2 regions of the Massilia sp. 01N410 genome follow, and region 1 is predicted to be linked to the other one. Evidence: riboswitches for the same ligand, from Rfam matches in the RefSeq annotation. Region 1 holds a riboswitch; the other holds the start of a gene.
What was found. A riboswitch is a leader RNA that binds a small molecule or an ion and turns the genes downstream of it on or off. The one in region 1 is predicted to bind cobalamin.

Region 1 (4,066 bases):
ATAAGGATCGGCCAGCGGGTTGCGCAGCAGGGCCTGCATCATGATGCCCGCCAGCGCCAGCGCGCCGCCGGTGACGAAGGCCGTCAGCGCACGGCCGGCGCGCAGCGCCAGCAGCGAAGCCGCCAGCGTGTCCTGGCGGCCGTGAAGCAACTGGTTCACCGCGTCCGGCAGTTCCGCCAGCCCGACCGTGACCGAACCCGTGGTGCCGGAGAACAGCAGGCAGGCAAGGGCGGCAAGCAGGAGCGAGCCGACGATCATGGTGGTGCGCCGGCGCGCGGCGGAATGATGGAGTGGATGCATGCTGGCTTGATGAGTGAATTAACGGATCCCGTAGCGCAGCGCGGCGAACCAGCTGCGTCCGGCCGTGCCGTAGTTGCGCGCCAGGTCGTAGCGCTTGTCCGCCGCATTGTCGAGGCGCAGCAGCACCGACCAGTCGCGCGTGAACCGCCACGTAGTGTACAGGTTCAGCAGGCCGTAGCCACCCAGGCGATTGAGGTTGGCAGCGTCGTCGAAGCGGCGGCCGGAGGCCTGCAGCTCGGCGCCAAGGTCGAACTGGTCGAGCGCGTAGCCGGCCGTCAGGCTGGCGTGGCGGCGCGAACGGCGCGCCAGCTGCTTGCCGGTGGTTTCGTCGCGCGGATCCTGGAGGTCGACGCTGGCGCGCAGGTCGAGGCTGTGCAGGCGAGTCTCGGCCGACATCGTCAGGCCTTCGAGCAGGGCGTGGTTGACATTGTAGGCGCAGCTGCCGGTGCGGCTCGGGCAGGGGTTGACCGTCACGATCATGTCGGTCAGGCGGTTGCGGTAGTAGTTCGCCTGCAGCTCGGCGCCGGCAACCTGCCAGCGCAGGCCCACTTCCGCATTGCGGCCCTGTTCCGGCTTGTTGGTCGGCAGGCCGTAACCCGGGTAGTACAGCTCGTTGTAGGTCGGCGCGCGGAAGCTGGTGCCGACGCTGGCGGTGGCGCGCAAGTCCTTGCTGAACTCGTAGCCATAGCCGGCCGCGCCGGTGGTCTTGCCGCCGTAGACGGAATGGTCGTTGCGCAGGCTGAGATCGAGCAGGTGGCTGCCGTGGTGCATATCGTAGGCGGCGGCGACCGAGTTGGTGATGCGCGAACGGTTCAGGGCCGTACTGGAGCTGGACAGCACCTCTTCCTTGCGGTGGCCGAACAGGACCTGCAGGGTATCGCCGTCGAGGTCGAAGGTATTCTGCCAGGTGTATTCGTCCTGGCGCGTGTCGATCTGGCTGGCGCCGCTGGCGGCCGCGCTGGTGAAGCTGCCCAGCCTGTCGTTCGAGCGGGCGGCCTGCAGGCTGCTGCGCCAGTTCGGCAGGATGCGGTCGTTCAGGAACACGGCATAGCTGTCGATGTCCTGCTCGCTGTGGGTGTCGTAGCTGGAGGCGCCGCTGTCGTACTGCGCGCGCAGGCGGCTCTTCAGGAATTGCGCGCCCACTTCATGCCCCGGCGCGAGCTGCACGGCCAGGCGGCCGTTCACGCTGTTGCGGGTGTAGCCGTCGTCGTCCTTGTTGTAGCTCGACGAGCCGGGGCGGGTGCTCGAAAAGCCGTCCGAATCCTCGCGCGCGCTGCTCAGGGCGTAGCTGACGCTGTGGTCTCCGCCGGTGGAGCCGTGCACGCTGGCGTCGACCTGGCTGGTGCCGTAGGTGCCGCCGCCGGCGCTGGCGCTGAAGGCGGGCGTGCCCGCGCTCTTCTTCGTGAAGATCTGCACCACGCCGCCGATCGCGTCGGCACCGTACAGGGAGCTGAGCGGGCCGTAGACGATCTCGATGTGGTCGATGGAGGACAGCGGGATCGCATTCCAGCTGGCGGCGCCGGTGGTCGAGGAGCCGATGCGCACGCCGTCGATCAGGACCACGACCTGGTTGCTGTTGGCGCCGCGCAGATAGACGCTGGTGCTGGCGCCCGGGCCGCCGTTGCGCACGATCTCGATGCCGCGCTGGCGGCGCAGCAGGTCGGCGACCGAACCGGCGCCGGCGCGGGCGACTTCGTCGCTGGAGATGACGGTGACGTCGGGTATCACCTCGTCGGCACGCTGGGGCGTGCGGGCGGCGGTGACGACGACGGTCTCGAGCGATGGATCGGCGAGGGCGGAAATCGAAGGTAGGGCAAGGGTGAGGGCGAGCAGGGGCGCGGCCGCCTGCCGTGAAACGGGAAAGCTCATGACGATGTTTTCTTTCGTGGACAACCGGCCGACGTCCCCGTAGGCCAGATTGAACAGAAGCGCCGGCAAGCCGGCCGCTTCCACCTTTTGGCCGGTATCCGGGCTGGCAAGTGTGGCCGTCTGACCTTCCCATGCTTGCGCACAGTGGTATGAGAAGACGGTTGCCGCATCAGCTTTCGCATCACGCGGCACTTGCTTACCGTTGCGGGGGCAGCACACGTCGGCTCGTTCGAAGAGCTTCGTGTTTCCCGTTTAACTGCGCCTGAGAACACAGGCGCGAGCACCAAAACGCCGACATTATACGGCGAATAGCCCGCCGTGTTGTCAAACTTCCAGCGTGACGACTTCGCCGTAAGCGATGCGGTGCGGCTTGCGGGCGGCGTTCAATGCGGCTTCGTCGAGGCTCCCGGCGCCTTGCATGGCGCTCAGGAGACGGATGGTGCCGGCATGGCAGACCAGCAGCGCTTCGGCATCGCCGGCCTGGCGCAGGTCGTCGCTGAAGGCGGCCACGCGGCGGGCGACATCGAGAACGCATTCGGCGCCGCCGGGGCGGTAGAGGAGCAGGTCGGCGGCCCAGGCATCGACTTCTTCGCGCGGGATCGCGTCCCAGGGCTGCAGCTCCCAGCGGCCGAAATCCATCTCGGCCAGGCGCGCATCGAAGCGCAGGCTGTGCGGCTGCAAGCGCCGCGCCAGCTCGGCGCAGCGCCGCAGCGGACTGGCAATCACCGGCAGCTGCCCGGGCAGGCCGGCCATGCGCAGGCTGGCGTGCACGCGCGCGAGCTCGGCTTGCGTGACCGCGACGTCGCTGGCGCCGTAGCACAGGCCCTGGCCGACCTCCGGCTGCGGATGGCGGACCAGGTGCAGCTTCACGGCTCAGGTCCAGGCGCCATGGCCGAGGGTGGCCAGCACGCCCACATAGATCAGCGCTTCGGCCAGTTGCTGCACTGCGCCCAGGCAGTCGCCGGTATAGCCGCCGAGGCGGATGTGCAGCTTTCGGCCCAGCCACAAGGCGGCAAGCAGGGCCGCCAGCAAGGCCGCCAGCACGGCCGACGATGCGATCCAGCCGCTCGCCAGCAGGACCGGCACCGGCAGCAGGGCGGCGATCGTCGCGATCGCGAATTCTGTGCTGCTCATCTGCTGGGCCAGCGGCTTGGCCTTGCCTTCGCCGCGCACATAGTCCAGCTTCCAGATCAGCGAGGCGGCGGCCAGGCGCGACAGCGGGTGAGCCAGGAACAGGGCGCCGACCGCCACGCGCGGCGGCAGCATCGCCAGCGCCGTCAGCTTGACGGCCAACATGCAGACGATGCCGATCGCACCGTAGGCGCCGACCCGCGAATCCTTCATGATCTCGAGCACGCGCTCGCGCGTCATGCCGCCGCCCAGGCCGTCGCAGGTATCGGCGAAGCCGTCCTCATGGAAGGCGCCGGTCAGGTAGATCGAGGCAGCGGTCGACAGTACGGCCGCTACCGGCGCCGACAGCACGAGGGCGGCGGCGAAGTAGACGCCGGCCGCGATGGCCGCGACCACGCAGCCGACCAGCGGGAAGTAGCGCGAGGCGTGCTGCAACCAGCTGGCTTCGAAGCCGACCCAGGATGGAATCGGCAGCCGCGTGAAGAACTGCAGCGCGATGAAGAAGAGGCGGACCTGCTGCATCTTGGTGTCTTTATTCGGTGGCGGATTTTTCGCTGACGCTGGCCGACGAGAAGGTCGCCATCTCGTTCAGGAAGTTGGCGGCCGCGTGCAGCAGCGGCAGCGCGAGCGCGGCGCCGGTACCTTCGCCCAGGCGCATCCCCAGCTGCAGCAGCGGACGGGCGCCCAGCTGCTCCAGCATGCGGCGGTGGCCGGCTTCGTCGGAGCAGTGCGCGAACACGCAGTAGTCGAGGATGGCGGGCGCCAT
Region 2 (4,066 bases), on a different contig from region 1:
GAGCGACGACGCCTCCGTATCAAATAGCATCGCCCCCATACAGGCCGATGTACACCATGGAAGAACGGCGAGCGTTCATGGGATGGCTCGACCTGCGGCGCGTGCAGCCGACGGCGTATTATCATATCCTCAGCGTGTTCGAATCCAACTTCACGTACCAGAACGGATGCGTTACGCCATTCACGGTATGTGGAACCGGCCGCATCGACATACCGATTTCGAACGGATCGGCAAACATTAATATCGGCTTCGAAGACGCGGCAGGCACCAGGGTAAATGGGTGGCTTTACGAATATCATCCTCCCGAGCCCACTTTCCTCGAAAAGCTCATCGTGGTCGCATTCAGTATCGGTCTGGCGATCCAGGGCCAGTATATTGGTGAATATATCGGGCTTGCCGCGGGCACGGCGGAAAACGCAGCATTTGCGGCGGGATTTTCGAGTTTCAGTACCGGATTACTTCAGGGGCAACAGGTCAACCAGGCACTGCTGAGCGGCATAAAAGGCGCAGGTCTTGCATATACCGGAAAACTGGTCCTCAACGCTTATGGCGATCCGGACTCACTGGTTGGCGTCAGCGGAGCTGGCTGCCCTACCGGGGATCAATGCTGGTATTTCCAAATGGCCAACGGGTTCCCGCCGCTGAAACATCTGGCGGAACTACATGACCCATTTATTAACTGGAGCGTCAAGGCCTTCGGTTCGATCGGCGAAAACGGCTGGTACAAGGCGGTTACGATCGCGCCATTCATTGTGCCGGGCTGCCTGGCCTCCGACGCCTGCGTATCGGCTGGAATTACCATCGTCCGGGAGGACGAGATCAGGTAAGCCGACGGCAATTCGCACGTCGGACAGGACGCAGCCGGCCGAAACAGGGCTGCGTCCATCTTGCCGTAAAAGTGCCGAGCTAAAGCGTTCAGAAGTTGTAGCGCGCCGATAATTTCAACTGACGGCCTGCACTGGGGTAAATTCCCCCTTCGCAATCGAAGGCATAGCTGAAGTAATGACGGTCCGCCAGGTTCAGGCCCGCGACAGCGAACTCCCATTGACTGACACGCAATGCATAACGAGCGTCAATGGTCGTATAGGAGGATATCCGTGTCGGGCAGGCATTACTGACATCGCCGCCGTAGCGCTGGCTGTCGACCCATTGCACGCCGAAATCGGCGGTCTGGCCATTGCCCGGCAGCCAGGCCAGGCGGGCCGTGAGCACGTTCTTCGGCACCAGCACCATCTCGCGGCCGGCGTTCGGACCGTCCGTGAACTTGGCGTTGATGTGTTGCAGGTGGGCGGTGGCGCGCCAGGCGGTGGCCAGTTGGGTTTCGGCATCGATCTCGAAGCCCTGGCGGCGTGTCGGGTCGAGGTTGGTGTTGGCGAAGGCGGTCGGGTCGTAGAAGATCTCGTTGTCCAGCTTGTGGCGGAACACGCGCGCGGTCAGCTTGCGTAAGCCGTCGCCCCAGCTGGCGCCCAGCTCCAGGTCATGCGAGGTCTGCACCTTCAGCAGGCTCAGACTGGTGCGGTAGCTGTTCTCGTCGACATTGGCCACACGGTAGCTCTGCCCTGTCCGCGCGAACATTTCCAGTTGTGGCAGCACCGCGTAGCTGCCCTGCGCTTCCCACGCGTTCTGGGCCTGCGAACCGTTGTCGGCCACGCCGCCCGCCATCGCATCGACGTAGTCCTTGTCGAAAATCTCGCGGCGCACGCCCAGCGCCACGCGGCCATTGTGGGCCGGGTCGAAGCGCAATTCGTCGCGCACATACAGCGCCTTGGATTTCTGGCTGGCGTCGGCCAGCGAGAAGCCGGACGTGGTCTTGCGCTTCCAGTCGATGACGTCGATGCCGGCCACGAGTTCGTTCAGCATCCCGCTGCCGATGTCATGCAGCCAGCGCGCACGCGGCGAGAACTGGTTCTGGCGGCCCTTGAAATGCGTGACCGATGCCGACGAACCGAAGTAGTAGTTCGAGTCGGCCTCGCGTTCGCGGTGCGACAGTTCGGCCGCCAGGTCGACCGTGCCCAGGCGGTATTCGGCGTAGGCGTTGACGCGGTCGGTATCGAGTTTGCCGAAGTCCCGCGGCGTCTTGGTGTCGGTCGGATCGGCCTGGAACTCGGCCAGAGTCAGCGAACCCGGGAAGCGCTGGTCTTGGCGCGCGCTTTCCATGCGCACGCCGGCGCGGCCGCCCGAGTACGTGAGCTGCAGCCCGGCGGACACACTGTTCTGGATAAAGTTACCGTTGTCACGGTAGTTGTCGTTGTCCTGACGCGCCACGGCCACGTCCGCGCTAATATTGCCGGCCACGTGAGACAGGGAAGCGCGCACGTCGCGCTCACGGAATTGCCCTGCTTCGGCGAAAACCGAGCCGTGGGTGCCCGGCTGGCCCGAGCGGCGGGTGACGATGTGGATGATGCCGCCGGTCGCGCCCTCGCCGTACAGCACGCTGCTGCCGCCGCGGGTGATCTCGATGCGTTCGACGGTGTCGATCGGGATCGTCGACAGCACCGAGCTGGTCAGTTCGTTCTCGTTCAGGCGCACGCCATCGACCATGATCACCATGTTCTGCGCGCCATTGGTGCCGAAGCCGCGCAGGTCGAGCGCGAAGTCCGGTGAGGAATCCAGGCTCTGGCGGCCGAACACGCCGCCGATCTTGCGGATCGCCTGGTTGACGTCGTTGACGCCGGCTTCGCGGATCTCGTCCTGGGTGATGACGGTCGCGCCGATCGGCTGCAGCGCCTCGTTGCTGGGAAAGCGCGAGCCGGTGATGACGACGGTCGCCGGGGCGGCTTCGTCGGCCAGGGCGGCAAAGGGAATGGAAAAGGCAATGGCGCAGGCCAGCGCGAGCGGCTTTTTGGAAATCATCGATTATTCAGTGTTCGATCGTTAGGCCGGCGCGCGTCCCCGCACACCGGCTCGTCACGGAAGCGCGGCACAGTACCCGCTTCCCCCTGTCCTGGCCGGTATCCGGGCTCGCAAGACGGACCGCTCCACCTTCCTGCACGCGCAGCGCACAGTGGTCATCGAAGCGGCCAGCCGCCATCAAGGCGGCGCTTGTTTACCGTTGCGGGGGCAGCACACGTTGGCGCGGCGCCGGGGGCGCCTGCGCTCCGTGTTTCCCGTTTAACTGCACGCATAGACCATGCGTGCGGGCACCAGAACCGGCGAATTATAAACCTAACAAGCAACAACTCTGCCGTCTGGCGTCGATTTCGGGTCCGATTGTGCAGACCCGTGAGATTTTCAGCAAGGTTTTCGCATATAGTGTGAACACAAATACAACTTAATAAACAATCCATACTTGGGGGGCTTGCATGAGATTGGGTTCGACACTATTGCGCACGGGTGCGGCGGCCATCCTGCTGGCGGCCGGGGTGGCGGTCACCGCCGACCTGCTGGCCGGGCCGGACCAGGCAGCGCCCGCGCCCGCCGCGGCCGGCACGCCGGCGCCGGCGCCCGACGGCATTCCGCTGGCGGCACCGAACGCGGCCGCCGTCACCGTGGCAAGCGCAACAAACGCCTGGGGCGGCATACGCACCGGGCTCGAGACGACGCTGTCCGAGCGCGTGGTCCACTACGACATCGACGCCACCCTCGACCCGGTCAAGCACACCGTGACGGGCCGCGAAAAGCTCACCTGGCGCAACCGTAGCAGCGTGGCGGTGAAGAGCGTCTACGTCCACCTGTACATGAACGCCTTCGAAGGCGCCGGCAGCACCTTCTTCACCGAGAAGCGCCAGCGCGGCACCGCCTTCCGCTCCGGCGTCGACATCAAAGAGGGCGAATGGGGCCACATCGCGCTGCGCGGCGTGACCCAGGGCGAGGCCACCGTGCCCTGGACCTTCGTCCATCCGGACAACGGCCCGGCCACCGACCACACCGTGGTGCGCTTCGACCTGCCGGCCGCGGTGGCGCCGGGCGCCTCGACCACCTTCGACATCGACTTCCACACCCAGCTGCCGCGTGTGATGGCGCGCACCGGTTACTTCGGCAGCTTCCACCTGGTGGGCCAGTGGTTCCCGAAGATCGGCGTGCTGGAACTGCCGGGCGAACGCGGCGCCACCACGCCGCGCTGGAA

Region 2: another riboswitch for cobalamin. It lies ahead of AC1DOP_RS25950 (TonB-dependent receptor); the one in region 1 lies ahead of AC1DOP_RS26835 (TonB-dependent receptor plug domain-containing protein).

What each region holds. Positions count from the first base shown of each region.
Region 1 covers NZ_JBFTRV010000035.1:9,018-13,083, forward strand. The annotation lists gene AC1DOP_RS26830 (FecCD family ABC transporter permease) at 1-300, opposite strand, end outside; gene AC1DOP_RS26835 (TonB-dependent receptor plug domain-containing protein) at 319-2,169, opposite strand; cobalamin riboswitch at 2,242-2,472, opposite strand; gene AC1DOP_RS26840 (histidine phosphatase family protein) at 2,494-3,039, opposite strand; gene AC1DOP_RS26845 (adenosylcobinamide-GDP ribazoletransferase) at 3,043-3,822, opposite strand; gene cobT (nicotinate-nucleotide--dimethylbenzimidazole phosphoribosyltransferase) at 3,833-4,066, opposite strand, start outside.
Region 2 covers NZ_JBFTRV010000030.1:38,190-42,255, reverse strand. The annotation lists gene AC1DOP_RS25955 (hypothetical protein) at 1-827, shown strand, start outside; gene AC1DOP_RS25950 (TonB-dependent receptor) at 916-2,853, opposite strand; cobalamin riboswitch at 2,930-3,163, opposite strand; gene AC1DOP_RS25945 (M1 family metallopeptidase) at 3,303-4,066, shown strand, end outside.